Regions from separate parts of the Weizmannia sp. FSL W8-1119 genome, predicted to be linked through region 2. Evidence: predicted binding sites of a transcription regulator. Region 2 holds the regulator's gene; each other region holds the start of a gene.
The links. The regulator Rex, encoded in region 2, represses fermentation and respiration genes when NADH is low (regulators of the CRP and FNR family bind a similar motif). The targets are predictions, from matches to a motif close to TTGTGAAATATTTCACAA.
Positions count from the first base shown of each region.

Region 1 (10,091 bases), 2.3 Mb from region 2:
AGATGCCTGTATCCGCATAATATCCATCCAGCGATCCGGATACATCCACATTCACAAGATCCCCCTCTTTTAACACGCGGTCTCCCGGAATGCCGTGCGCCACTTCTTCATTTACACTGATACAGGTGTACCCAGGGAAATCATACTCTCCCTTTGGCCCGGAGACCGCCCCGTTTTCTGCAAACCGTTTGCCTGCCCATTCATCCAGCTCTTTTGTTGTGATGCCGGGCCTGGCTTTTTCCTTCAGCTCATCGCGAATGCTGGCAACAAGCCTCCCGATTTTTTTCAGTCCTTCCAAATCCGCTTCTGACTTAACTATCATGTTGAACGTTCCCTTCTGCTTTAAAGTCATGACTCCATTATATAGAAATAACGTTAGATATCAAAATCCATGGTTCATCCGAACAAAAAAAGCTGCCGCGCCCCGCATGCCGGATGCTGCCAATCTTTTCACACTTTTGTCGTATACGTAATGTTTTTGTAATATTATTTAATGTGAGCGTAACCAAAGAATAGACAAAAATTGGTATAGTGGGATTGTGAGATTCATAGACAGAGGTGGGAAGTTTGAAGAAAGTAGCTCCAATATTGCTTGCGCTTATGCTGGGGACCGGTTTTTTACTGCCTGCTAAACAAGCGGCTGCTGCATCCTATTCCCCGTCAAAGGTCATCAGTACGGCAAAGAAATATATAGGGACGCCATACAGATGGGGCGGCACAAGCCCGTCAGGTTTTGATTGTTCCGGCTTTGTAGGTTATACATTTAAAAAGAACGGAAAAAACTTGCCGAGAACAGCAGCAAGCATTTACAAAAAAGGGAAAAAAGTCAGCAAGTCAAATTTAAAACCGGGCGATCTGGTTTTCTTCCATACTTATTCAAAAGGCGTTTCACATATCGCCATTTATATCGGCCATAATCAAGTCATCCACTCCGTATCGCAAGGCGTCAAGATCGACACCCTCAGCAATCCTTATTGGAAACCGCGGTACGTCGGGGCGAAAAGGCTTTGAGACAAAAAACTTCGGAGAGTCCCGATGTTTTTTTTTTGCCCCTACCCTTTCCCTGGGTATTTAAACGCGGATACGAAAAAGACGAATTAAAACTTTTTCCATAAATCTTATTTTTCCCTCCCCTATTTACCATAAGAAACAAAAAATGCTATGATCGTACTGCAAGTCTATTAAAAATTTACAGATTTAGGAAGGGGCTACAGCATGAAAAAAATTTGGTTTGCACTATTTAGCCTTGCCTTTGTGCTCGCACTTGGCGCATGTTCCGGAAATGCGGGCCAGTCCGGGGCAAAGAAACCGGCAAAAAGCGCCACAAAAACGGCTTTGATGAATTTTTACATGGATCTCACCAATCGTATCAACGCCCAGGACAGGGATTTAAATACGTATGAACAGGCGATCGCTAAGACGGACGACAGGCCGCCGAAAACCGAGCTTGCCACCATGCAGAAGGCGGCGCAGTCATCCGCAGAAAATGTGGGAAAGGAAGTAAAAAATACGAAAATCCCATCCAAATTAAACAACTATCAATCGGAGATAAAAACCGCTGTAAAAGATTTGCAACAGTCCTACCAAATGAAAGCGGATGAGTTGAAAAAAGCGAACCCTTCGCTGGATGCTGCGAACAAAAAGCTGGAACAAGCCAACGATGAACTCGGCAAAGTATTTAAGAAAGCCGGCTTGTCACCGGCCAGCCTCCCGGACGATGTTAATTCATAAGAAGGTTCAAAACACGATCGGGCGATTGCCGATGCTCATTCAAAAAGAAGTTTCAAAACACAAGGCCTGCCGGAAATCGATTTCCGGCAGGCCTTTCTTCCGCATGATAAAGCGTACAGAACTTTGCATTTCTTCTTCTCTAAAGCTAAAAAGCAGAATCATTTTCCCGCTTTCGGAATCCGCCCGCGGAATGAAGCCACCATCCGACAAATTTTCCGCATTTCAAAAAACAGGTTTTGCCCACATGCTTATTCGGGATCCACCAGTTCGCCCCGCTTGATGTCTTTCCGCCCCAGTTCCACATGCTGCGCTTTTGCGAATTTTTTCAACACCTTTTCTTCTCCGGGCGTCACAAGGGAGACAACTGTGCCGGCGTTCGAACCGAGCCGGCCTGTCCGCCCTGAGCGGTGGACATATGCGGATACATCTTCCGGCAAATCAAATTGAATGACATGCGTAATCACCGGGATATCCAGGCCGCGGGCAGCAACATCCGTTGCCAAAAGGAGCGGGACATCGCCATTTTGGAACAACCGGATGCTTTTTTCCCTTTCTTCCTTGCGCATATCGCCATGCAGTTCGGCGACGGCCAGCCCTTTGAACCGGAGCTTTTCCGCTGCAACCGAAACATCCCATTTGTTATTGAAAAACACGAGCCCCCGGACCCCCATCCGGGCAATTTTTCGTAACTGCTCGATTTTGCCGCGCGGGTCGCCCGTTACGATATAAATATGTTCAACCGGGCTCCGCGCCTCCTCTTTTGCAATACGGATCAATAGGGGTTCTTTCATCTGGTCTATTGCCTTTTGGGCTGCTGCATCAGGCAGAGTGGCTGAAAACAAAAGGATCTGGCAATCGCGCATGGCGGATTTTACAATTTGTCCGACTGTAAGGCTGTATTCCTTTTCGAGCAGCTGGTCCCCTTCATCGAGCACCATCATTTTCACTTCATGCATTTTCAGTTTTTTCTGGCGGATCAATTCGAGGATGCGCCCGGGCGTCCCGATCACAAGGTGCGGATGTCTTTTCAGTTTTTCAATTTGCCTTTTCACATTTGCGCCGCCGATCAGCGGGATGCTCTGTATTCCGCTTCCTTGTGACCATTTTCCGGCTTCCTCTTGTATTTGCATGACCAGTTCTTTAGAGGGCGCCAAAATGACAGCCTGGACCGCTTGTTTTCCGGGATCCATCCGGTCGAGCACAGGCAGCAGGTAGGCGAGTGTCTTTCCCGATCCTGTCGGTGCCACAGCAATCACATCCCGGCCGTCCAGCACAGCAGGAATCACTTTTTCCTGTACAAAAGCAGAATGTTCAAACGTTGAATTTTTCCATGCCTGTTGTAAAAAAGGCTGTAAATGATGAATGAATGTAGGTTCCATTGTTTTTCCCTGACCTTCCTTTTCCAGTCCTTTTATCATACACTACCCCGGCCGGAAAAGAAAAGAGCCCGGTTCACATCCGGGCTCTTAAAAAATCGTTTATTTTTCTTCAACGCCTTCAAAAGCTTTGCGTAAAATGTCTTCCAATTCGCTGACAAGCGGCAATTTCGGGTTTGCAGGCGTGCATTGGTCTTCAAATGCGCGGTCTGCAATAACGGCAACCCGTTTTTCAAAGTCCGCCCGGTTCACGCCGGCTGCTTTCAGGCTAAGCGGCATATTGAACAGTTTGCACATCCGGATAATTTCCTGGCAAAGGCTTTCGACGCCTTCTTCTGTCGTGCTTGCCGGCAGCCCGAGAATACGCGCAATTTCCGCGTAGCGCTGATCCGCTACGAAATGTTCGTATTTCGGGAATGCCGCAAATTTTTTCGGCCTTTGCGCATTATAGCGGATAACATGCGGCAAGAGAATCGCGTTGGCCCGCCCGTGCGGAATATGGAATTCAGCGCCGATTTTATGGGCAAGCGAATGGTTGATGCCAAGGAATGCATTCGAGAATGCCATCCCTGCCAAAGTCGATGCATTGTGCATCTTTTCGCGTGCCAGTTGATCGCTCCCATTTGCGTATGCTTTCGGCAAGTATTCGTGAACAAGCTGGATGGCCTTAATTGCCAGGCCGTCCGTATAGTCATTGGCCATGTTGGAAACATAGGCTTCAATCGCATGGGTCAAAACGTCCATCCCGGTATCGGCTGTTACGGATTTCGGGACGGTCATGACAAACTGCGGGTCAATGATCGCAACATCCGGCGTCAGTTCGTAGTCTGCGAGCGGATATTTTGTATTGTTCTTTTTATCCGAAATGACGGCGAAAGAAGTCACTTCAGAACCGGTGCCCGATGTGGTCGGAATGCAGACCAGCTGCGCTTTTTCACCCAGTTTCGGGAATTTGGCAACCCGTTTCCGGATATCCATAAATTTTTGCTTCAATTCGTTGAAATCAACTTCCGGATGCTCATAGAACAGCCACATGCCCTTTGCAGCGTCCATGGCCGACCCGCCGCCAAGCGCGATAATGACGTCCGGCTGGAAGCTTGCCATTGCTTCGGCGCCTTTCCGTACCGTTTCAATGGACGGATCCGGTTCGACTTCAGAGAAAATTTCACAGTGGACATAGTCCGGGCGTTTCCGCAAGTAGTATAGCACTTTCTCAACAAATCCGAGCCGGACCATATCCGGATCGGTGACAATAAAGGCACTTGAGATATCCGGCATTTTTTCCAGGTATTGGACCGAGTTCTTTTCAAAATACACGCGCGGTGGAATTTTAAACCATTGCATATTGACTCTCCGTTTCGCCATTGTTTTTACATTGTACAAATTAATGACACCGACGTTTGTGGACACTGAGTTGCCGCCGAACGTGCCGCAACCGAGCGTCAAAGAAGGCATGTAGGCATTGTAAATGTCGCCGATTGCCCCTTGCGAAGACGGGGAGTTGACAATGATCCGGCCGGCTTTCATTTTTAAGCCGTATTGTTCAATGACTTCATCATTTGTCGAATGGATCACAGCCGAGTGGCCGAGTCCGCCGAATTCGAGCATGGCTTCTGCAAATTCGAAACCTTGTTTTGTGCTGCTGGCTTTGTAGCAGGCCAAAACCGGGCTCAATTTTTCTCTGGAAAGTGGATAGTCCGGGCCGACGCCTGTAAGTTCAGCAATTAAAATTTTGGTATCTTCCGGGACGTCCACGCCTGCCATTTTTGCAATTTCATAGGCCGGTTTGCCGACAATGGCGCTGTTGACGGATTGCGTCTTTTCATTGATGACGGTTTTCTCAACTTTTTTCTTTTCCGCTTCATTCAGGAAGTAGCAGTGATTTGCAATCAATTCGTTTTTCACATTGTCATAAATTTCTTTGTCGATAATGACAGCCTGTTCCGACGCACAGATCATGCCGTTGTCAAACGTTTTGGACAAAATCAGGTCATTGACGGCGCGTTTGATATCAGCAGATTTTTCAATATAGCAAGGGACGTTTCCCGGCCCGACGCCAAGCGCAGGTTTCCCGCTCGAATAGGCGGACTTTACCATGCCGGAACCGCCCGTGGCAAGAATCAGCGAAATACCCGCATGTTTCATCAATTGCTGTGTCGCTTCAATGGCCGGTTTTTCGATCCATTGGATGCAGTTTTCCGGGGCGCCGGCTTTCACAGCAGCGTCAAGCATCACTTTTGCGGCATGACTGCTGCATTTTTGTGCGGACGGATGGAACGCGAAAATAATTGGGTTGCGTGTTTTAATGGCAATTAATGCTTTAAACATCGTGGTTGATGTCGGGTTCGTTACAGGAGTGACCCCGGCAATCACGCCGACCGGTTCCGCAAATTTAACAATCCCTTCATTATTGTTTTCGTCAATGATGCCGACTGTTTTGTTATATTTAATGTTGTGATAGATGTATTCTGTTGCAAACAAGTTTTTTGTCATTTTGTCTTCATATACGCCGCGCCCTGTTTCTTCCACGGCCATTTTGGCGAGCACCATATGCTGTTCCAACCCTGCAAGCGCCATTTGTTTTACGATATTGTCCACTTGCGCCTGATCCAGTTCCATAAATTCACGCAGTGCTTTTTGGCCTTTGACGACGAGGGAATTTACCATTTCCGTCATTTGTGCGGATTTGCCAACAACTTTTTCATCAATTGCCATGATCGTGGCCCCCATTCTGGTGATTTTGTGAAGAATTTCACATAAAGGGTAAAAAATAAAGTTTGTGAATAATTTCACATGATTTTCTGCTGTTTTTCAATATTTCTTTTCTTTATGGCTCTATTATATGCGATTTCACATGCTATGGCTGTGTCAGATTGGTGACAAATGAATAAATCATTTATAAACTTTTTTCTTTCAAATATTGCTTTCCAGCCGTGATTCAATTAAAATAAGTTTTTCCCGCCTTTTTACATTGTAAGTGCTTCCATTTTATATTTGCATATTTATGCAGAATTCAGTATAGAAATTGCCGTAAAAAAACCGCTTCTCGTTTGTGAAACCTGCACATTCACAAGAAAAAAACAGAAAAGGAGATGAATTTTATGCAAATCCATCTCCCGGGTATGTTAGAAATATCTTTTTTTCCAAAAAATGAGGGCTGTGACACTGGAAAGAACCAGAGAGACCAAAAACGCCAGCCAAAAACCATGGGGGCTTGATTGCCACGGCAGGCCGTGAAGATTCATTCCGAAAAAGCTGGATACCACCGTTGGCAGGGAAAGGATAATCGTGACCGTCGTCAAAAATTTCATCACGCTGTTCACGTTATTGGAAATGACAGAAGCATAGGCATCCATCATACCACTTAAAATATTGCTGTGGATTTCACACATTTCGATTGCCTGTTTGACTTCAATCATGACGTCATCCAGTAAGTCCATGTCATCTTCATATACTTTTAGGAAATGCTGCCGTGTCATTTTTTCCATGACGATTTTATTGGCTTTTAATGAGGTCGTAAAATACACGAGTGTCTTTTCAAGTCTCAGCAGTTCGAACAGTTCCTCGTTTCGCATCGATTCGTGCAATTCGCGTTCGATCAGGCTTGATCTGCGGTCGATATATTTCAAATAGTTTAAATAATAACTTGCAACTTCATATAGAATTTGAAGGGTAAATCTGGTTTTCATGTAGGTGTAAAACCCGCGCACCCGTCTGTGGATAAACTTTCCGATAATCGGATTATCCTGCAGGCAGACCGTGATGAAATAAAAAGGCGTGACGATAATTCCGAGCGGAATCGTATCATACAGCGCGGAGTCCACATCGTCCTTTACCTTAACGGGAAGGCCGACAATGATTAAAATATCATCGTCTTCTTTTTCAATACGGGAGCGTTCATCGACATCCAGCGGGTCTTTAATAAAATCGGCCGGTATATTCGTTTGCTGGACAACCTGGTTGATTTCTTCCTCTGTCGGGTTCACCAGGTTCACCCAGCATCCTTTTGATAAAGTTTCTGTTTCCTTCAGTTTGCCGTTTTCGTCCGTTAAATACATATTTAACATGCAGGCCACCTCCTCTTCACTTTTGAGGAAGCTCAAGCATACTTTACTCTTCCAGAGACTGATAACCTGTAGGGATGGTCGAGGCCAGTATGAAGACTTCCTTTTGCTTATGTTTCATGCACGACCTCGGATGCGCGTCAGAATCCATCAGTTATCATCTCCTTTTTTCTTCGATTCATAAATAGCTGCGAAACTTGCAACTATTTTATTATACCACAATATAGTATGCCTGAATATGTCCGCTTGTTATTTTTTAGCCGATTTATCCGCCTAAAAAACTTTATAAAAATAAAAAAAGCAATATAATGTCACATTTGTGCATCATATTGCTTCGTGATGGGACATGAGGGGCTCGAACCCACGACCCGCTGATTAAGAGTCAGCTGCTCTTCCAACTGAGCTAATGTCCCGCAGATGACAATCATTATATTACCACAATTCCGGGAGAGATGCAACGAAAAATTTTTTCGCAGCCTTAAATTCCAGCCATCATGAACCTGCTTCAGGCAGAAGAACAGCGAAAGCTTCGGTTCCAACCATAATTGGCTACCCCATTTTGAAACGCTCCCAATCTGCCGTGCATTTATCCCGGGGAAAATTTTGGCCATTTTTTGCGGATTTACACCAAATGATTTGCGGGCAGCTTCGCTTTTTCGGCAAAATTTTCGAGGCTGTCTTTCAATCAGGGGCCGGGAGGATGACTCGTCCCGGTCCGATTGATTCTTATTTTGCAGGCTTTCCCCGGGCACCGCGCATTTTTAGCCAAAATTTCAATTTGGGGCGCCAGATTACTCGGACCCGGCCCGAATGGCAGCCCTTTTGCGCCCGAAGAGGAGGCTCGCCGCAATAAACCCGGCGCATGAAATAAGAACCGGAAGCACAACTGTATGCAATCCGAACGGGTTTGGGTGCAGGCGGTCCAGCAAAATGTACGAGCCCATACCGAGTATCATGGAACAAACCGCGCCGTACTTGTTTCCTTTTTTCCAGTACAGGCCGAAAATAACCGGCCATATAAATACGGATTCCAGGCCGCCAAAGGAAAACAAGTTGAGCCATATAATCAATTTCGGCGGGCTGAGCGACAACAGCACGACAACGGCGGCAACCGCTGCGGTCACGCCGAAACTCGCTGCTTTCATCTGTTTTTCGGATGCGTCCGGCTTCACATAATTCAAATAAAGGTCTTTGACGAGCGCAGAACCGACGAGAATAAGCAGCGCATCAACGGTGGACATAATCGCGGCCATCGGGGCAGCGAGCACAATACCGGCCGGCACTGGCGGCAGCACTTTCATCGTTAATAGCGGCATAACCGTATCCGGCACTTCCACACCTGGTATGACAGCGCGTGCCATCACGCCGATAAAATGCATGCCGAACATAATAAAACCAATGACAATGGTACCGATGATGATCGCCCTGTGCATCGCCCGGGAATCTTTATAAGACATCGCCCGGACCGTAATTTGCGGCAGGCCGACGACACCGATCCCGACCAAAATCCAAAACGACGATACATAGGCAGGGGCCAGGCTGTGCCCATGCCCGAACGGCGTAATCAGGTCCGGGTCCTGCACAGCAAGATTGTGCATAATATGTTCCATCCCGCCGCCCGCTTTAATGGTTGCCACTAGTAAAATAAGCGTGCCGAGAAACATGACCGTCCCCTGGACCGCATCTGTCACCGCCACTGCGCGAAATCCCCCGACTACGACAAACAGCGTAACAGAAGCGGCAAAAATCAGGAGCGACGCCGTATACGGCAGGCCGGTCAGCGATTCAACAAGGCGTGCCCCGCCGATCCACTGTGCCGTCATGGATGAAAACAGAAAAATAATAATGCTTGCTGCCGCCAAAATGACGACGGTATCACTTTGATAGCGGCCTTTTAAAAAGTCAATCAGCGTCACCGCATCATATTTGCGTGCCATAATCGCAAATTTTTTCCCGAGTACCATCAGGACAAAATAACCGGTTGAAAGCTGCGCCATGGAAAGGAGCACCCAGCCAAGCCCCTGCGTGTACGCCACGCCCGGGCCGCCGATAAAGCTGCTGGCGCTCCCGTATGTCGCCACCATTGTCATCGCAAGGATAAAGCCGCCGAGCTGCCGTTTCCCAAGAAAATATTCATGTACAAAAGATTGCGTTTTGATCACATATTGATTGGCCCAAAAACCAACGGCAAAAATAATAAGCAAAAAAATGAGCAGTGGTGCCAGTACCGGCCAGTTCATGGCTTGTCCCCCTCTTCATCATCGAAAGGAATATCTTTGAAAAAGAACTTCACAATGAAGATGACAAGCGCCGTCACGACAATATAGCCGGCAATGCAGCTGTAAAAAAACCATGACGGCATGCCAAATATATAATGGTACTGTTTGGCCGGCCGTGTACCTAAGCCGTAAGCAAAACCGTACCACCAGAGAAAATTGAACAGCACAAGCCCGACGCCGATCCATGCTTCCTTATGCGCCTGTTTAAATCTTTGGTCATCTTTTTTCAAAATGTGCCATCCTTTCCTTGCTTTCGCTACTATCTTACATCTTTTTTCATCCGGCCGTGTGATTTTTGCCAATGGACAGGGTTTGTTTTTTGCATCAAAGCAGCCGGAGCTTCAGATTGTATCCCGCACCCCCTTCACACAGGTCCGATAAAAAACGCCTGCGTTCGCACATTTCACGAAACAGGCGTTTTTACCGGCAGACCCGGCAGCTTCAGATCCGGTCGTTTTGTATTCTCCATTGCAAATCTTCCAGATACCGGAGCAAATCATCGCGCAGATCTTCCCGGGAAAGCGCCATTTCAATCGTCGATTTGATAAACCCGAACTTTTCGCCGACATCGTAGCGTTTCCCTTCATAAGCATAGGCATACACTTTTTGGATTTCATTCAATTGTTCAATGGCATCGGTCA
Region 1 is NZ_JBBOZL010000001.1:595,898-605,988, reverse strand. It holds gene map (type I methionyl aminopeptidase) at 1-322, opposite strand, end outside; gene NSQ19_RS02825 (C40 family peptidase) at 568-1,011, shown strand; gene NSQ19_RS02820 (hypothetical protein) at 1,216-1,731, shown strand; gene NSQ19_RS02815 (DEAD/DEAH box helicase) at 1,980-3,110, opposite strand; gene adhE (bifunctional acetaldehyde-CoA/alcohol dehydrogenase) at 3,210-5,822, opposite strand; gene NSQ19_RS02805 (magnesium transporter CorA family protein) at 6,233-7,174, opposite strand; tRNA gene NSQ19_RS02800 (tRNA-Lys) at 7,512-7,584, opposite strand; gene panF (sodium/pantothenate symporter) at 7,963-9,411, opposite strand; gene NSQ19_RS02790 (YhdT family protein) at 9,408-9,680, opposite strand; gene galU (UTP--glucose-1-phosphate uridylyltransferase GalU) at 9,892-10,091, opposite strand, start outside.
Region 1: a site for Rex is predicted at 5,848-5,865, ahead of adhE (bifunctional acetaldehyde-CoA/alcohol dehydrogenase). Genes of this name have one in related genera too.

Region 2 (10,091 bases):
CGATGGTAGTTGGGGGTCTCCCCCTGCGAGAGTAGGACGCTGCCGGGCCTGAATATATTATTATCGCGGGGTGGAGCAGTCTGGTAGCTCGTCGGGCTCATAACCCGAAGGTCGCAGGTTCAAATCCTGCCCCCGCAATCGATCCAGAACAAGCAGCGGTTTGCCTGCTTGTTCTTTATATTTTTTTATCGTGTTTTTGCGTAATTGCCCAAAATCGGTTAAACTAGAATTGGATTGAAGCATCCTTAGGAACATTCCTAAGGTTTTTTTTATAAGGGGTGCCGTACTTGGGATTGACGGCAATTTGCGATAAAGTTGTAGAGGAGAGGCGGCAAATGGGAAATTATCGTTTCATTTCCAACAGCCCTGAAGAGACTTTTTCTTTCGCGGAAAAAATGGCTGCCCATCTGAAACCGGGGGATGTCCTTCTGCTGGAGGGTGACCTGGGGGCAGGAAAAACGGTTTTTACAAAAGGGATTGCGAACGGGCTGGGCATTCGCCGTACCGTGAACAGCCCGACTTTTACCATTATAAAGGAGTACCGGGGGAAACTGCCGCTGTATCATATGGACGTATACCGTTTGGAGGATGCACAGGAGGACCTTGGTTTTGACGAATATTTTGAAGGTGATGGCGTGACGGTTGTGGAGTGGGCACATTTTATCAAAGATTTGCTGCCTGAGAGCTATTTGGAAATCCGCATTTTCCGCTTTGAAGGAGACCGCAGGCTTATTGAAGCGGAACCGTTTGGGGTCCGTTATGTATCATTATGTGAGGAGATTTTTGGATGAAAGTTTTGGCAATCGATACTTCAAATGAAGTGCTGGGCGTTTCATTGGCCGATGATCATGTTGTGCTGGCCGAATATATGACAAACTTGAAAAAAAATCACAGTGTCCGCGTGATGCCGGCTGTGCAGGAGGTCATGGTGGCGTGCGGGATAAAGCCGGCTGAGCTGGATAAGATTGTGGTGGCAAAGGGGCCCGGATCTTACACCGGCATACGGATTGGCGTCACGATCGCAAAGACGATGGCCTGGAGCCTTCAAATTCCATTGGCGGGGGTTTCCAGCCTGAAGTTGTTGGCGGCGTCCGGCCGTTATTTTGACGGGTATATTTCCCCGCTTTTTGATGCGCGCAGAGGGCGGATTTATACCGGTTTGTACCGCTATGAAAACGGGATTTTGCAAACGGCAGTGGAAGATTGCAATATATCATCCGCTGAATGGGGCACCCGGTTAAGTGCGCTGGGGGCGCCTGTGTTATTGATCGGCCAGCATGTTGCCCTTCATCAAGCCGTTCTTGCGGAAAAACTGGGAGACAAAATGACGGTAGCGGATTGGACCCTGCATAACCCGAGGCCGGGCGAACTGGCCAGGCTCGGGATGGATGAACCGGGCGCGGAGATACACACTTTCGTTCCAAATTACATACGGTTAGTAGAGGCAGAAGCCAAATGGCTTGAAAAGCATAAACGGGAGAGTCATTAAAAATGGAAAAAACGGGGAAAATAACGCTGCGGAAAGCCACGCTTAAAGATTTGGACGGAATATATAATGTAGAGATGCGATCTTTTACGATGCCGTGGACACGTGAAGCATTTTACAACGAACTGGTTCACAATCACTTTGCCACGTATCTTGTGCTTGTCGAGAATGAAAAGGTCATCGGTTATTGCGGCGTGTGGGTCATTGTCGATGAGGCGCACGTGACCAATCTTGCGGTGCTCCCGGAGTACCGGGGCCGGAAACTGGGAGAGACGCTGTTAAAAAATGTGATGGCTTATGCCGCATTGAACCATGCCGAAACGCTCAGCCTGGAGGTGCGCGTCAGCAATATAGTTGCGCGCTCCTTATACAGGAAGCTCGGATTTCGGGAAGGCGGCATCCGGAAAGGCTATTACACGGATAATTATGAAGACGCAATTGTGATGTGGGTGAATTTATAAATGGAAAAAGATTTGTTGGTATTAGGCATAGAAACGAGCTGCGATGAAACGGCTGCAGCTGTCATTAAAAACGGGACGGAAATTGTTTCCAATGTGGTCGCTTCCCAGATTGAAAGCCACAAACGGTTCGGCGGGGTGGTGCCGGAGCTTGCATCCCGCCACCATGTCGAGCAGATTACCATTGTCATTGAGGAAGCGATGCAGCAGGCAGGCGCGGCTTTTAAAGACCTGGATGCGATTGCCGTGACAGAAGGGCCCGGGCTTGTGGGTGCGCTGCTTGTTGGCGTCAATGCTGCAAAGGCGCTCAGTTTTGCGCATCAGATTCCACTTGTCGGCGTCCACCATATTGCCGGCCATATTTATGCGAACCGGATCGGGCATGAGATGAAATTTCCGCTGCTTGCGCTCGTCGTTTCAGGCGGGCACACGGAGCTTGTGCTGATGAAGGGCCATGCCGAGTTTGAAGTAATCGGCGAAACGAGAGATGACGCGGCAGGGGAAGCTTATGACAAAGTGGCGCGGACGTTGAACCTTCCTTATCCGGGCGGTCCGCAGATTGACCGGCTTGCCCATGAAGGAAAGCCGGATGTTGATTTGCCGCGATCCTGGCTGGAAGGGACTTATGATTTCAGTTTCAGCGGGCTTAAATCAGCCGTCATTAATACCCTCCATAATGCCGCGCAGCGCGGGGAAAGCATTCGGCCTGAAGATATGGCTGCAAGCTTCCAGCAAAGTGTGATTGATGTATTGGTCGGTAAAACTGTGGAGGCGGCAAAAACGTTCGGCGTCAAAGAAGTGCTGGTCGCCGGCGGTGTTGCCGCGAACAAAGGATTGCGCGCTGCCCTTTCAGAAGCATTCCGGGATCTTCCTGAAGTGGACTTGCGCATCCCGCCGGTCCAGTTATGCACAGACAATGCGGCGATGATTGCCGCATGCGGGACGGTGCTTTTTGAAAAGGGAAAAAGAAGCGCCCTTGATTTAAATGCTTATCCCGGGCTGGACATTGAAAACTTTTAAAAAGGGTTGTGAAAAACCGGTGTATGGGAATCGCCCATACACCGGTTTTTTTGGAGATATGCAGGGGAATTGTGCACAATCTGTGGAAAAGTTGTTGATAAATGATTGGGCTTGTGCAAAACTTTTAAATTTTTTTCCGGACAGGTTGTGGGTATTGTGAATAAATCTGTTGATAATTGTGGATTTTGTGGAAAAACGTTTTAAAAAGCAAGAAATCAAAATATCGCCTGTGTATAAATCTGTGCATGGCACGCGATGCCAAAAATAAAAACCTGTGCAGAACATTTCCGCACAGGTCCAACATTACTCCGCCAGTTCGGCCCACTCTTCCATCAGCGCGTCCAGCTCCGTTTTCCGCTGCTCCAGTTCTTCTGTCAGCTCGCGGATTTTAATATGGTCCTGGAAGATTTCCGGGTCGGCCATTTTTTCTTCCCTGTCATGAATTTCTGTTTCCAACGTTTCAATTCTAGTTTCAATTTCTTCAATCCTCCGCTTTTTTTGCCGCTCGCGTTTTTTTGCTTCTTTATCCTGCCGATAGTTGTTTTTCGCCGGCTGTTCCGCTTTTACCTTTTCTTGTTTCGCGTTTTCCAGGCGCGCAATTTCCAGCATTTCTTCTTTTTTTTGCACATAATAATCATAGTCACCGAGAAATTCACGGGTGCCTTCCGGCGAGAGCTCCACCACTTTTGTGGCGATCCGGTTAATGAAATAGCGGTCGTGGGAAATGAACAGAATGGTTCCCGGGTAATCAATTAGCGCATTTTCCAGCACTTCTTTACTGTCCAAATCAAGATGGTTTGTCGGTTCATCTAAAATCAGAAAGTTCGCCTTTTCCAGCATCAATTTGGCGAGGGCAAGCCGGGCTTTTTCGCCGCCGCTTAAGGATGAGACGGTTTTTAAAACGTCATCGCCGGAAAAAAGAAAATTCCCGAGTGCCGTGCGGATTTCTTTTTCTGTTTTCAGCGGGTATGCATCCCATAATTCCCGGAGGACCGTTTTATTGGAAGATAGGTCGGCCAGTTCTTGATCGTAATAGCCGGTCATAACGCCTGAGCCGTATTCGATCGTGCCGGATATCAGCGGGATTCTCCGTATAATCGACTTCAAAAGCGTTGATTTGCCGATGCCGTTCGGGCCGACAAGGGCAACGCTGTCTTGTTTTTTGACTGAAAGATGGATGTTTTTGGCAACCGGCTCCCCACCGTAGCCGATGGCAGCATCCCGGACATGAAGGACTTCGTTCCCGCTTTGTTTGGCAATTTCAAACGAAAACCGGGCGGATTTTTCATCGCCAAGCGGCTTGTCCATCAATTCCATTTTTTCCAGCTGTTTCCGCCGGCTTTGTGCCCGCTTTGTCGTGGTGGCCCGGGCAATGTTTTTCTGGATGAATGCTTGCAATTTCGCAACTTCTTCCTGCTGCTTTTCATATTGCTTGACTTCCCGTTCGTACTGGGCGGCCTTTTGTTCCAGGTACCGGCTGTAGTTGCCGTGGTATTTTTTGATGGAATGCCTTGAGATTTCATAGACCTGGTTGACGACTTTATCCAGAAAATAACGGTCGTGGGACACGATCAGAATGGCGCCTTCATAGCCTTGTAAATACTGCTCCAGCCAGGTGAGCGTTTCTATATCGAGATGGTTTGTCGGTTCATCCAAAATTAAGATATCCGGCTTTGTGAGCAGCAACTTCGCCAATGCAAGGCGTGTTTTTTGCCCGCCGCTTAACGTCCGGATCGGGGTGCTGTAGTCGTACTGGTCAAAACGGAAGCCATGCAGAACGGACCGGATATCCGCTTCGATCTGATATCCGCCTCCATCTTTAAAGCGTGTCTGCAAAGTATCATAAGCGTGCAGCACTTTTTCATACTCCGCCCGGCGGTTATAAATCGCGGGGTCGGCCATTTTTTGTTCATATTCGCGGAGCTGTTTTTCCATATCCAGCAAATCTTTAAAAACCGACATCATTTCGTCCCAAATGGACAAATCTGATTCGAGCCCGGCATTTTGGGCAAGATAACCGATTTCGACACCATTCGGCACAATGATGGAACCTTCGTCATAAGAAAGCTGGCCGGCAATGATTTTCAGCAGGGTCGATTTTCCGGCCCCGTTTCTCCCGACCAAAGCGATCCGGTCTTTTGTTTGGATTTCTAATTTTATATCCGATAAAATAAGTTCAGCGCCATAATATTTTGTGACTTGTTGAACTTGCAGCAACATCATCGTTATGTTCACCTCTATATCATTGTAAGTGTACAGGAAGGCGAACTGCAACTCAACCGGCGTGATCGAAATTTGTCAAAAAACTTTTCACATAAATCCGTAAAAACCCATGAAAAAAATGCTCATTTGTGATATATTTAACATAGTTGGAGAGAGAAAAAGACGCATGCAGGCATTTTTTAAAACATATTTTTTCTTTGTTCAGATAGGAGTAATATTATAATGAGGAATGGCAGCGCTGCCATTCCGGAATGGACGCACGATTGGAACCAGCAGCACGAAAAATTTAAGCTTTCAACTTGGGGGATTTCACATGAAGGATGAATCAGTAAAAATACCGCAAGCCACCGCAAAACGGCTTCCATTATATTACCGGTACCTGAGAAATTTATATACACTCGGCAAGCAAAGGGTATCATCGGCGGAACTGAGTGAAGCGGTGAAAGTCGACTCCGCCACGATACGCAGGGATTTTTCCTACTTCGGGGCACTTGGGAAAAAAGGTTATGGTTATAATGTAAAATATTTATTGTCTTTCTTCGGCAAGACGCTGAACCAGGATGAGATCACAAATGTAGCGCTGATTGGCGTGGGGAACCTCGGTACAGCCCTTTTGAATTACAATTTTTCGAAGAATAACAGCGCGCGGATTGTTATGGCATTTGACAATGACCCCGGGAAGGTGGGGAGCCATGTTGGCAATGTGCCTGTTTACAGCATGGACGAATTAAGAGAACGGCTTTGCGCGGAAGATGTAACGGTCGTGATTCTAACGGTCCCCGCTTCCAGTGCGCAGGCGGTGACAGACGAGCTTGCCAGTACGAATGTAAAAGGCGTTTTAAACTTTACGCCTGCCCGGCTGAACGTGCCGCCGGATATCCGTGTCCATCATATTGACCTGGCCGTGGAACTGCAGGCACTGATCTACTTTTTAAAACATTATTCAAATGATGAAGAAAATTTGAAAGAAACAAAAGAGCCGGTTGCGAAGCCATAGCCAAAAAGCTTTTTTTCCGTTATCATAATGGGTACAGGGGGTGGCCCGTTTGAAAACGGAATGCAGGCGCAAATGGAAATGGCCGGGTTTGGCTCTGGCGTGCAAAGGGAAAAGGGCGGATTCCACGCCGGCACTTAAAGGAGAACGGCGATGAATGCGAAAAAAATGCCGGTTACCGGACATATCCAGGAATTGAGAAAGCGGTTAATCACCGTTCTCATTTTCTTTCTGTTCGCCCTGGTTGTTGGCTTTTTTACCGCAAAGCCTGTTATACGTTATTTGCAGCACGCCGAAAATGCCGGCATGTTCACGATGAATGCCTTCAGGGTAACCGATCCCATTAAGGTTTTTATGGAAGTTTCGGTTGTGATCGCATGCCTGTTGACCCTGCCGGTGATTTTGTACCAGCTTTGGGCGTTTATAAGCCCGGGGCTGTATGAGAAAGAAAAGAAACTGACATTAAGTTACATTCCTGTTTCCATCCTGCTTTTTATAGCCGGCGTTTCTTTTTCCTATTTCGTGCTTTGTCCGCTGATGGTGAAGTTTATGATGGGCTTGTCAAATGAAATGGGCATTCGTGCGGTGATCGGGATCAGGGAATATATTCAGTTTCTGCTGGAAATCACGCTTCCGTTTGGCTTTGTGTTCCAAATGCCGGTCGTGGTCCTGTTTCTGACCCAGCTTGGCATCATTACGCCGAGGCTGTTGAAAAAGGCAAGAAAATATGCGTATCTTGCTCTGATTGCAGCAGCCGGCATCATTACCCCGCCGGACGTGTTTTCGCAGCTGATTACCTTTGTCCCGCTCGTTTTGCTGTATGAAGCGAGCACGCTGATTTCGAAAATGGCGTACCGCAATGCCCAAAAAGCGGCAAAAGAAATGCCAATGGATGAACAGACGATTCCTTCTGAATAAGAAAGCCGTTTTCCGGACGGAACCGGAAAAACGGCTTTTATTTTTTCACTGAGTTTTTCAGCTTGAAATGGAGAAAGATCAGCCTGATTCCGGAACCCAGATCCAATGTTGCAATCAACAGCAGTAAATAAGAAAAAAAGCCCCAGCCGCCCACTTGTACCTGCTGAATGGCAAAATAAGTGAACAAGGCCCCGAGCAGGCAGTTTACAATTCCTGAAAAAAGTGGTCTCATCATAGAAGTCCTCCAATTGAGCTGTAAATTTCATGTACGGATGTCTGCAGAACGGACGGGTGCAAAAGCAGCCTAACGACCACAATTGTGTTCATGGAAACATGCGCAAACATGGAAACGGTGATCCGGTTTGTTTTCTCATATAAATAAGCGAGCGTCAGCCCTAAAAGGGAATATAAAAACAAGTGGCTCGGTTCGGTATGCGCGAGCCCAAAAATAACCGAGCTGACAATACCGGACAAAAGAAAAGAAAAGCGCCTGCGCAGCGTGCCGAAAATGATTTTCCGAAAGACGATTTCCTCGAGAATCGGCCCGGCGATCGAGCTGATGAGGATGACAAGCGGAAATCTTTCAATCAGCGCCATGATTTGCTGCGTATTGTTGGAGGCAGCCGGGGCACCGAACAATGATTCAATGATAGCGGCTGCAGTCTGGGCAAAGAAACAAAGAAAGACGCCGCTTATTGCCCATATGGCGGATGGCGCGGCCGGAAGCGGTTCGGCCCGGTCTGTTTCTTTCTTTGCGGCTTTTCTTAAAAGATACAGGACGATGATCAGCCCGATGATAAAGCTGATGACGGTCCAAAGCGGGGGCGTCAATGTCCGCATGCTGTCTGCCGGTTCGTGGAAAACGTTCACCCCGGCATAGTAGAGCAACGGATACCCGATGGCGCCGGACAGCAGCATAAGGATGTACGTCACGAGAATATACACATACTCTTTTTTCACGCGCTCTTTTCCTTTCTTGCCAGTTCAAAGTTTAAAGGATCGCAAATTCGTCCAATATGTTCATTGTACTATTGAACCGGGCGGGGTTCAAATGCCGTGCGCCGGGCCAGTCTTTTCAGTTGCATATCCGGATGGTGATCGAGCATACTTATAAAGGGGCAAGCGGCTGAAACGGAGGCGCGCAACCGGCATCCTTTGACAGGGCTCTTTAAAGAGTGCAGGACCCGAAAAAAATAAAAAAAGTTGGATGAGAAGACTTGCAAAAAAGCAAGGAATTATTTATTATAATAAATGTGTTAGCACTCAACTTATGTGAGTGCTAATATTGGCCAAAATTTTACATAATACGAATTAAGGAGGTTGTTTCACGTGTTAAAACCACTGGGTGATCGCGTTGTCATTGAATTAGTTGAATCGGAAGAAAAAACAGCAAGCGGTATTGTCCTGCCTGACACGGTAAAAGAAAAGCCGCAGGAAGGCAAAGTAGTGGCTGTCGGTTCCGGGCGTACCCTTGATAACGGTGAACGTGTTGCCATCGATGTAGCAGCAGGCGACCGCATCATCTTCTCGAAATATGCCGGCACTGAAGTGAAATATGACGGAAAAGAATACTTAATCCTTCGTGAAAGCGATATTCTGGCGGTTGTGGAATAAGCCTGGCTTGTTGAAACATAGAAATAACGATATGACATGAGGAGGTTTTATAAATGGCAAAAGAAATTAAATTCGGCGAAGAAGCCCGCCGCGGTATGCTTCGTGGTGTGGATAAACTGGCAGATGCTGTAAAAGTGACATTGGGCCCGAAAGGACGCAACGTCGTTCTGGAAAAGAAATTCGGTTCTCCGCTGATTACAAATGACGGTGTCACGATCGCAAAAGAAATTGAACTCGAAGACGCGTTTGAAAACATGGGCGCCAAACTTGTCTCCGAAGTGGCCAGCAAAACGAACGATGTAGCTGGTGACGGTACAACCACTGCGACCGTTCTGGCCCAGGCAATGATCCGTGAAGGCCTGAAAAACGTAACAGCAGGCGCAAACCCGGTTGGCATCCGCAAAGGGATTGAAAAAGCGGTTGCGGCTGCTGTTGAAGAATTAAAAGCCATTTCGAAACCAATCGAAGGCAAAGCTTCCATCGCCCAAGTTGCTGCAATTTCCTCTGCTGACGAAGAAGTTGGCGAATTGATCGCTGAAGCAATGGAACGCGTGGGCAACGACGGCGTCATTACCATTGAAGAATCAAAAGGCTTCTCAACGGAATTGGACGTTGTGGAAGGGATGCAGTTTGACCGTGGCTATGCATCGCCTTACATGGTAACGGATTCCGACAAAATGGAAGCTGTTCTGGATAACCCTTATATCTTAATTACAGACAAGAAGATTTCCAATATCCAGGAAATCCTCCCTGTTCTCGAACAAGTTGTCCAACAAGGCAAACCGCTGTTGCTGATTGCGGAAGATGTTGAAGGGGAAGCTCTTGCAACACTCGTTGTCAACAAACTGCGTGGCACATTCAATGCAGTTGCGGTGAAAGCGCCTGGCTTCGGTGACCGCCGCAAAGCGATGCTCGAAGATATTGCAACCCTGACAGGCGGCGAAGTGATCACAGAAGAACTCGGTCTTGATTTAAAATCTGCAACAATTGACCAGCTCGGCCGTGCCGGAAAAGTGGTTGTTACAAAAGAAACAACGACAATCGTGGAAGGGGCAGGCGACTCTGCTGCAATTTCTGCACGTGTAAACCAAATCCGCATGCAATTGGAAGAAACAACTTCCGAATTTGACCGCGAAAAATTACAAGAACGCCTTGCAAAACTGGCTGGCGGCGTAGCAGTCATCAAAGTCGGTGCTGCGACAGAAACCGAATTGAAAGAACGCAAACTGCGTATTGAAGATGCTTTGAACTCTACGCGTGCTGCTGTTGAGGAAGGCATTGTAGCAGGTGGTGGCACGGCGCTTATCAATGTCATCAAGAAAGTCGCTTCCATTGAGGCAGAAGGCGACGTTAAAACAGGCATCAATATCGTTGCACG
Region 2 is NZ_JBBOZL010000001.1:2,906,802-2,916,892, reverse strand. It holds rRNA gene rrf (5S ribosomal RNA) at 1-48, shown strand, start outside; tRNA gene NSQ19_RS14200 (tRNA-Met) at 65-138, shown strand; gene tsaE (tRNA (adenosine(37)-N6)-threonylcarbamoyltransferase complex ATPase subunit type 1 TsaE) at 336-791, shown strand; gene tsaB (tRNA (adenosine(37)-N6)-threonylcarbamoyltransferase complex dimerization subunit type 1 TsaB) at 788-1,489, shown strand; gene rimI (ribosomal protein S18-alanine N-acetyltransferase) at 1,492-1,947, shown strand; gene tsaD (tRNA (adenosine(37)-N6)-threonylcarbamoyltransferase complex transferase subunit TsaD) at 1,948-2,964, shown strand; gene NSQ19_RS14175 (ABC-F family ATP-binding cassette domain-containing protein) at 3,268-5,187, opposite strand; gene NSQ19_RS14170 (redox-sensing transcriptional repressor Rex) at 5,501-6,184, shown strand; gene tatC (twin-arginine translocase subunit TatC) at 6,335-7,099, shown strand; gene NSQ19_RS14160 (YdiK family protein) at 7,137-7,334, opposite strand; gene NSQ19_RS14155 (CPBP family intramembrane glutamic endopeptidase) at 7,331-8,059, opposite strand; gene groES (co-chaperone GroES) at 8,429-8,713, shown strand; gene groL (chaperonin GroEL) at 8,767-10,091, shown strand, end outside.

Region 3 (10,091 bases), 2.6 Mb from region 2:
GTGGTCTATTGCCCGATCACAGTTTCACATCCTCTATTATAACGCTGACGGGGTTAGCTGTCGGGTTCGGGCATAAGAGTGGCCCTGCCTTTTAAAAAAAGGCTTCACCCCAGAGCGGCGCGCGGCCGCCAACCTGGTTCCCCCGTTCCGTTTCCGGATTAAGCGGTTCAGTTATGAAACGCAAATTTTACATACGACATCCTATCTTACTCCCGTTGCCATTGTTTGTAAAGACTATTTCGCAATTGCGTTTCGGTATGTCCATCTTTACCCGCCATATCCCCGGGCAAACTGTCTTTATTCACAGTACCTAATTTTCGATCATGCTTCTTTTGTAGAATATCCGAATGTGCCTAAAGCACGCAAAAAGCAAGGTTTTTCGGCAAATCCGGAGTAAAGAGATAAACAGAGTTAGGAAGGTAAAACCTGAGGATGAAAAGATGACCTCTTGGGGCAGGCGGATCAATTGGAAACATAAGACCAAAAGAGGCGCGAACCCGGTGGAATTGTCTAATTAGGAGCTCCATTCGGGCCCGAAATGTCCTTTTGAACCTGTCAAAAGGACAAAACGTGCCGCATCCGGGAATGAAATGTCCTTTTGAACCTGTCAAAAGGACAAAAGGAATTGCATCCGGGCCCAAAATGTCCTTTTGAAGCCGTCAAAAAGACAAAACGAGCTGCATCAGGTAACGAAATGTCCTTTTGAACCTGTCAAAAGGACAAAAGGAGTTGCATCCGGGCCCGAAATGTCCTTTTGAAGCCGTCAAAAAGACAAAACGAGCTGCATCCGGGCCCGAAATGTCCTTTTGAACCTGTCAAAAGGACAAAACATGCCGCATCCGGGAATGAAATGTCCCTTTGAACCTGTCAAAAGGACAAAACACGCCGCATCCGGGAATGAAATGTCCCTTTGAACCTGTCAAAAGGACAAAAGGAGCTCCATTCGGGCCCGAAATGTCCTTTTGAAGCCGTCAAAAAGACAAAACGAGCGGCATCAGGTAACGAAATGTCCTTTTGATCCTGTCAAAAGGACAAAACATGCCGCATCCGGGAATGAAATGTCCCTTTGAACCTGTCAAAAGGACAAAAGGAGTTGCATTCGGGCCCGAAATGTCCTTTTGAAGCCGTCAAAAAGACAAAACGAGCTGCATCCGGGCCCGAAATGTCCTTTTGAACCTGTCAAAAGGACAAAACATGCCGCATCCGGGAATGAAATGTCCCTTTGAACCTGTCAAAAGGACAAAACACGCCGCATCCAATTAGACAAATTAGGCGAAAACCCGTTGAAAATGTCTAGTTAGGCGTTCTAATTGGACAAATCCAAGCGTAAAACCCGTTAAAAATGTCTAATTATGGTCTAATTAGGCGTTCCAAACGCCAAAATCCATTACGATCAGGATAGATTTGCTTATGGCTGACCTGGCGCACCACCAAAGAAAAAAACCCGCAAGCTGCGGGCTTTTTTTTAAAACTTAATTTTTTCTTCCAAAAAGGCTTTAAGTTCCGTGATTGGCACACGGGTTTGCTCCATTGTGTCACGGTCGCGGACGGTCACCATATGGTCGTCGCGCGAATCGAAGTCGTATGTGATGCAAAACGGCGTGCCGATTTCGTCCTGGCGGCGGTATCGCTTGCCGATCGACCCGGTTTCGTCAAAGTCAACCATAAACGTTTTCGACAAATCCGCAAAAATGTCGCGTGCTTCATCCGATAATTTTTTCGACAGCGGCAAAACCGCGGCTTTGTATGGCGCAAGGGCAGGGTGCAGGTGCATGACCGTGCGGCTTGTGCCGTCTTCAAGTGTCTCTTCTGCATAAGAGTCAATCAGAAATGCCAGCGCTACACGGTCCGCCCCGAGCGACGGCTCAATGCAGTACGGAACAAAGCGTTCATTCGTTTCCTGGTCAAGATAAGTGAAATCCTCGCCGGAATATTCCATATGGCGTTTCAGGTCGTAATCAGTACGGGAGGCTATGCCCCACAGTTCGCCCCAGCCGAACGGGAAGTTGTATTCAAAGTCGGTGGTCGCGTTCGAGTAGTGGGATAGTTCTTCTTTTTCATGGTCGCGCAGCCGCAAGTTTTCTTCCCTCATGCCGAGATTCAGCAAAAATTCGCGCGCATACTGTTTCCAGTAGTCAAACCATTTGAGCTCTTCGCCCGGCCTGCAGAAAAATTCAAGTTCCATCTGCTCGAATTCGCGCGTACGGAAAATGAAGTTCCCCGGGGTGATTTCGTTCCGGAAACTTTTTCCGATTTGGGCAATCCCGAACGGCAATTTTTTACGCATTGTCCGTTGTACATTTTTAAAATTGACAAAAATGCCTTGTGCGGTTTCCGGGCGCAAATACAGTTCATTCGTGCTGTCTTCGGTTACGCCCTGGTATGTTTTGAACATCAGATTAAACTGGCGGATGCCGGTCCAGTCTTTGCTGCCGCAATCCGGGCAGGCGATGTCATGCGTTTTGATCAGCTCTTCCATTTTTTCAAACGGCAGGCCGTCGACAATCATGTCGATCCCTTTTTCATGCAGGGCATTTTCGATCAGCTTGTCGGCACGGTGCCGGGCTTTACAATGTTTGCAGTCGATCATCGGGTCATTAAAATTGCCGAGGTGGCCGCTTGCTTCCCATGTGCGCGGGTTCATCAGGATCGCAGCATCGAGGCCGACATTGTACGGCGACTCCTGGATGAATTTTTTCCACCAGGCTTTTTTGACGTTGTTTTTGAATTCGACGCCGAGCGGGCCGTAATCCCAAGTGTTGGCAAGTCCTCCGTAAATTTCCGAACCCGGGAAAATAAACCCGCGGTGTTTCGCGTGCGAGACGATTTGATCCATCGTGACGCTCATTGTCATCTCTCCTTTTTTCATTGAAATGGTTTCCCCTGGGGACGGGAATGTTTTCCATATAAAAAGCTCCCGGCTCCAGGCAACAGCCTGGGGACGAGAGCTTGAATTCCCGCGGTTCCACCCCAGTTGATGCAGAATTTCCGCACCCACTTTCCATGAAAAAACTCCGGACTGCCGTTTCACCGGGTTCCTTGCCGGGCTTCCACCGCCCCCGGCTCGCTTGAAAAGGAAAAGTTCCGGCTACTATTGATCCTTCATCGTCGCTATTTGAATAGAAATACTATACCAAAACCGGGCAGGACAAGTCAATGCCCGGCTTGCTTTGGAATGAATATCTGCCATACTTTGCAAACCTTCTATTTTTGTTGAAATATCCGGGCGGCCGTACTGCTCCTGTCCGCCTTTCCGGCCCCAAAAAGGCACGCTTTGTCTTTCAAGTCGTTTTTTTTACATTTCATACAAAAGATCCCCGGTTAATAGGGATTAGCAATTTGAAACAAGGTCAGCTTTTGTTCCATCAGGTTTAAAACCGGGTAACCTTCAACTTTAAGGACAGGCTGATTTGGATGAAGCGGATGGATCCGGATAATGCTCCCTTTTATCCCGTTACGGAGTGTAATCGGTTGTTTCCGGTAATTTTCCATCAGGAAGTTGGCAAACGGGAGGACAATTTCCCGATCGAGCCGGCCGGCATCAGCATCTGCCATTAATTCGTCAATCGCAAAAAACACCGGCTGCCTCCTGCGGTATGCGCGGTTGGAGCAAATGGCGTCAAACGTATCTGCCACCGATAAAATTCCGACAAGAAAAGGAATGGTTTTCCTGCCATCCGGGTAGCCTGAGCCGTCCAGCCGTTCATGGTGCATCAGGACCCCTTTTAAAATCATCGGGTCAAGCGATGTTTTCTCAAGCAGCCGGTAACCCGCTTCCGGATGCTTCTTGATCAAGGCAAACTCTTCGTCTGTTAGCCTTCCCGGTTTATTGAGAATTTGCGGGTCAATGGTGAACTTGCCAATATCGTGGAAAAGCCCCATTTGCGCCAGCAGGCTTTGCTTTTCAGGATGCAGCTTCAAAATTTTCCCGATATTGGCAGCGATCAGCCCGACATGGATACAGTGTTTGAACAAATATTCGTCAGCGGAGAAATGCTCCATTAGTTCCAAAATAGACGTCCGGGTGGCAAACACTTCTTTGTAAAGCTTGCGAAAATTTCTTTCCATACTCTCCACTTCTGCATCATAAAGGGTTGTTTTCATTTGAATGACGCGCTGGAGCTCTTCCATTTCATGGTAAATATTCTCATATAATAAGTCATGGAAGATCCCGGGAACTTCGGTGGCAATACGCCTGCCGTCCAGTTCCGGATCGCGGATGACTTCATATTTATTTAAAATGGCAGCAAGCCTTTCTGTAAGAAACGTCCCTTTTCGCAGCAACAGGACGCCGCTATTGGAATACAAATCTTCTGCTAACTTTTCCCTTTTTCGAAACACCATTGAAAATGCTCCCCTTGAACGTACTTTTTTTACATTTTAACACAGGAAATGTTCGTGAGAGGAAGCCTTTCCGATTTTTCTTAAAAAGTTCATTTATGTTCCGCTGCCTGCCGTATCCCATTGCAAGCCATCAGTTTTCCGCCGTGGTTTCCTGTTTCAGAAAACGGATAACTTCCGCATAGTTTCCCGTAACGAGCGCCGGGTTTTGCAACGATTCCTCTATTCTTTTTGTATCATCCGTTTCGACGAGAACAAATCCGGGAAACGCCTGCAGCTGGATCAACGGATTGATGCGGCGGATATCTTCATATTGATAATGTAGCTCCAAGGAGACATGATCCATTTCAAGAAACGGCACATGCTCTTCTTCATACCACTCTTCATCTGTCACAACGATCAAAGTATAATAGCGCTGGTTTTCCGCTGCCCGTGAATGGCCTTTTTCACTGATGATCCGGTCAACGCAAATCAGGCCGCCCATTATGATGAACGCAAATACAGCGTACAGCCATAAATGGGACAACAACAGCAATACCGCTGTAATCAACGAAAGGACACTCAACCTTTTTGCCACCATTTGAAGCAGTAAAAGGACATCACTCATCATTCACGTCTCCCAATTCATGATGTAAAAAATACTTTCCTATATGATATGCCTGCATGGTTGAATCGGTGCTTTTCGTTTTCGTTTTTTTGCAAATTGGAACATAATAAAAAAGCGAAAGCAAACAGGAAAGGAGCACTACCATGAGCAAATACGATAAACTGTTTGAACCCATTACGTTTAAAAGCGGCGTCAGGGCGGAAAACCGCATCGTGATGGCGCCGATGACCCATTATTCCTCGAATGATGACGGCACGATTTCCGATGCTGAGCTGCGTTATTACGCGGAACGTGCCAAAGGGCCGGGGATGGTCGTGACGGCATGTGCCAATGTTACGGAAAACGGAAAAGCGTTTACCGGGCAACCCGGCGCGCATACAGATGAAATGGTTGAGAGCATGAAAAAACTGGCACAAACGATTCAGCAAAACGGCGCAAAAGCGGTTGTGCAAATCCACCATGGCGGCCGCGAATGCCCGGCTGAACTCGTGCCCGGCGGGGATGTTGTGAGCGCGAGTGAAACAGATTCGTCAGACGGCAGCGTCCATGCGCGCGCGTTGACAGGAGAAGAAACCGCTGAAATTGTGAAGGCATTCGGCGAAGCAACACGCCGCGTGATCGAAGCCGGTTTTGACGGCGTTGAAATTCACGGTGCAAACGGTTATCTGATTCAGCAATTTTTCTCCCCGTATACGAACCGGCGTGAAGACGAGTGGGGCGGCAGCCTAGAAAAACGGCTTGCATTCCCGCTTGCTGTCGTTGATGCTGTGAAAAAAGCGGTGGCGGAATATGCAGACCGGCCGTTTTTAGTCGGATACCGCTTGTCCCCGGAAGAACCGTACGAACCGGGAATTACGATGGATGACACGTTCGCGCTGTTGGATGCGCTGATGGAAAAAGAGCTCGACTACGTGCATATTTCCCTGCAGCATTTCTGGTCTAAAGCCCGCCGCGGCGGTGAACCCGGCCGTCCGCGCATGGAACAGATCGTGGAACATACTGCAGGCCGCGTGCCTTTGATCGGCGTCGGTTCCCTGCACACAGGAGACGAGGTTTTGAAAGCAATGGAAACCGGCGTGCCACTTATTGCCCTCGGCCGTGAGCTTGTCATGGAACCGCATTGGGTGGAAAAAATCAAAGCCGGACAAAAGGATGCGATTCAAACCGCGTTACAAAAAGACGACCGCGAACGGCTCGTTATTCCGGAACCGCTGTGGAAGATGATCACCTCAACTCCGGGCTGGTTCCCGTTTGCAGAATGACATCTGCATGTTGCACGGCATTGCTCCGCCTGCCGAATCTGGCCTAAGGCTTTAGCAGCTTAGTTTGGCACACATTGCTGCGGGCTTTAGCAGCTTAGTTTGGCACACATTGCTGCGGGCTTTAGCAGCTTTTGCGCAACTTACGGCATGCCCGGATTGGTTCCCGCAAACACCGTTAACATGCAGGTTTCTGCCTGCTGCTGATTCAGAAAACCGACCCACTTTAAAAAATAGGTTCGGTTTTCTTGACTTTTTTCACTTACAATATTAAACTAAGTTACGAAAAGTAAGTTTTAAAAACAGGAGGAATTCATGATGGCAAAAACAAAATGGGCAGTTGACTATGCACACAGCACCATTGATTTTACAGTAAAACATATGATGATTTCAAAAGTAAAAGGGTCTTTTCAAAATTTTGAAGTCGAACTCGAAGCCGATCCCCAGGATTTAACGGATGCAAACATTTCTTTTATTATTGATGCCAGCAGCATTAGCACGAAAAATGATGACCGCGATAATCATCTTCGTTCTGCAGATTTCTTAGATGTCGAACAATATCCGAAAATTACATTTGTCTCCAAGTCGGTTACAAAGGCAGGAAACAATGAATATAACGTCACCGGTGATTTGACGATCCGTGGCGTGACAAAAGAAGAAACATTTAAAGTCACATTTGAAGGGATTTCGAAAAACCCGATGAGCGGTGCAGAAACCGCCGGCTTTAGTGCAGAAGGGACCGTAAAACGGAGCAACTACGGCCTTACTTGGAATGCAGCCCTTGAAACAGGCGGTGTCCTCGTTGGCGATGAAATCAAATTTACGGTGGAATTAGAAGCAAGCAAAGCAGAATAATTGCGGAAGCGCCAATTTAAATTGGCGCTTTTTTCTTTGGTCAGATCATGCTTCTTATGGCCAAAACATCCCGGATATTTTGGGGGTGCTTTTTTTCTAAATAAGAACTTGTCTCAATTTTTGTGATGTGCATCACAAATAAGCGGGTGCTGATGGTTTATGATGAAGACAGCAATGAAATGGAGGAGTGAATTCGATGGAACGTTTTACAACAAACCAGACTGTCGGGGAAATTGTAACTTTATTTCCAAAAGCGGCGGATCTGTTTAAAGCAAACCGTATCGATTTTTGTTGCGGCGGCAATGTGTCTGTGAAAGAAGCAGCGGAAAAGCGCAACCTGTCAGCAGATGAACTGGTTGATGCCATTTGCAATCTTTATGGCCAATATGCCGGAAAAGCCGTTGGGAAAACTTGGAATGAAGCGGGCTATACGGAAATTGCCAACCACATTCAGGCCACCCACCATGCGTTTTTGCGCGAGGAACTGCCAAACTTGAGCCCGTATGTGACAAAAGTGATGCGCGTCCACGGTGGCAACCACCCGCATCTCATCGAAGTGCATGAACTGTTTAACCAATTAAGAGCAGAACTGCTGGCGCATACTGAAAAAGAAGATGCTGAACAATTTCCGGCCATTCGTGCGTACGAAAGCCATCCATCTGCCGCTAACCTGAAAGCCGCGACAGCCGGTTTGGCCGATCTTGAAACGGAACATGCCGCTGTCGGAGAAATTTTGCACCAGCTCCGCGAAATTACAAATGACTATACATTGCCGGAAGGAGCATGCCGTACATTCCAGCTCGTGTACCAACGCCTTGAAAATTTTGAAAATGATACATTCCAGCACATTCACCTGGAAAATAATATTCTATTCAAGCGGTTGCTCGAAGAAGCCGTTTGACTTTTAAAAGGCTGCCTGAGAGGACAGCCTTTTAAAAAGGGGCGGTTTTGCATTTCATTTTTCTTTTCTAGCCTCGGGGAAGAACAACTCGTTGCGCATTCGTTCCCCTTTTGTCCTTCATTATCTTGATGAAGGACGTTTCACTGCTTACGGGCGTTTCTTTTGTCTTTCATACTTTCGATGAAGGACATTTCGTTGCACAGGTGCCCTTCTTTTGTCTTTCATACCCTCGATGAAAGACGTTTCACTGCTTACGGGCGTTTCTTTTGTCTTTCATCACCCCGATGAAAGACATTTCGCTGCCCTGGCAACCCTCTTTTGTCTTTCATCACCTCGATGAAGGACATTTCGCTGCCTGGGCGACTCTCTTTTGTCTTTCATACCCTCGATGAAGGACATTCCGTTGCACAGGTGCCAGTCTTTTGTCCTTCATCACCCCGGATGAAGGACGTTTTGCTCCCATGTCTTTCTTTGCTTTAATTCTTACCGGCGGGAGAGTTCTTTATACCCCAAGCAGTTCCTCTGTCAGTTTTTCCTGGTGAATGAAGTATGTGCCTTTTTCCTGCGGGAGAATGAGGTTTTTTTCTTTAAGCTGGCGGATCGTGCGGCTGACCGTTTCGCGGGTGACGCCGATCATGTTGGCGAGGTCTGAGTTGTTGAGCGGGGTTTTCACGAGGACCAGCCCGTCTTTTTCCTGAACGCCATGTGTACGGGCGAGGCGCAGAAAAAGTTTGACCACTTGCTCGTAAGCGTTGTTTAAAATCTGGGCTTCGAGGCGGTCCTGCAAGTCAAGGATTTCATCACTCATCACACCGTATAGAGTCATGGTCAGCTGCGGATTGTTGAGCAACACGTTTTCAAAATCAGTAATCCGGATCGCAACGAGATTCGTGTCTACAACCGCCATCGCATTCGCCGGGTAGCTTATTTTACGGAAAAAACCAACATGCGGGAACATGTCGCCATCGCGAAGCAGTGTGACAACTTGCTCTTTGCCGTTCGCATCGGTGCGGTAAATTTTCACTTCCCCGCTTTCAATAAAATAAACGGCCTCCTGCGGGTCCCCCTGGAAAAAAATATGCGCACCCTTTTCGGCATGCTTTTTAACGGATATTTCTGCGATCACAGCCAGATCCGCATCCCGGAGTCCTTTAAAAAGCGGCATTTTACGCAGGTTTCCCAAAGCGCTCACTCCTTTCCTCATTACGCAGCTGCAGGCGGCCTGCAGGACAAATCCCTTCAACACACTCTATTGTACACAAAAATAAGCACACTGCCCAAAGCCAATGGTGAACTACCCTCCACTTATCAACACTTTGTGCGGAAAAATTTCGTATATATTGATTATATCGTAAAAAATCCGTATAATCAATATGAGGTGATCATCATGAGAGAAGAGAAAGAACGTGTAGAAATTCGTATGCCTAAGACGATATTAGAAAAATTGGAGCAATATCAAAAAGAAAATGGGATTCCAACTAGAACAGCCGCAATCTTAGAATTGTTGAGAAAAGGATTGGAAAAATAACTTTGGCTAAAGCCAACCGAAATTCATCTCCCACCTACTCATTGGTGCTATTCGCACCTTCACATTCCTTGAGGATGGGCGACTTCTTTCGGAAAGCCGTTAAAAAAAGAAGAGGGCCCCAATCGGAGCGCCTCTTATTAAGAAGGAATCGATTCTGTAGGATGGGCAACCGTTTCCGGTGCTTCCTTTTTGTCAAATTCTTTCTCTGTTTTGGAGATGACGACCGTCGCGACGGCATTTCCAATAATGTTTGTGAGCGCGCGCGATTCGGACATGAACCGGTCCACGCCGATCAACAGTGCGATCCCCGCAACCGGGATAACCGGGAACGCAGACAAAGTCGCAGCAAGGGTAATGAAACCGGAACCGGTCACGCCCGCCGCCCCTTTTGATGTCAGCATTAAAATCAGCAGCAGCATGATTTGGTGCCCGATCGTCAGGTGCACATTGTACGCCTGCGCAATGAAAATGGAAGCCATTGACAAGTAGATGGCGGTGCCGTCCAGGTTAAACGAGTAGCCGGTTGGAACGACAAGGCCGACAACGGATTTTGAGCAGCCGAATTTTTCGAGTTTTCTCATCAGGGAAGGCATCGCCGAT
Region 3 is NZ_JBBOZL010000001.1:315,688-325,778, reverse strand. It holds cyclic di-AMP (ydaO/yuaA leader) riboswitch at 27-175, opposite strand; gene NSQ19_RS01620 (glycine--tRNA ligase) at 1,466-2,848, opposite strand; gene NSQ19_RS01615 (HD-GYP domain-containing protein) at 3,322-4,344, opposite strand; gene NSQ19_RS01610 (hypothetical protein) at 4,475-4,948, opposite strand; gene NSQ19_RS01605 (NADH-dependent flavin oxidoreductase) at 5,092-6,210, shown strand; gene NSQ19_RS01600 (YceI family protein) at 6,526-7,062, shown strand; gene ric (iron-sulfur cluster repair di-iron protein) at 7,259-7,963, shown strand; gene NSQ19_RS01590 (Crp/Fnr family transcriptional regulator) at 8,466-9,146, opposite strand; gene NSQ19_RS01585 (ribbon-helix-helix protein, CopG family) at 9,351-9,491, shown strand; gene dctA (C4-dicarboxylate transporter DctA) at 9,629-10,091, opposite strand, start outside.
Region 3: a site for Rex is predicted at 7,183-7,200, ahead of ric (iron-sulfur cluster repair di-iron protein). Genes of this name have one in related genera too.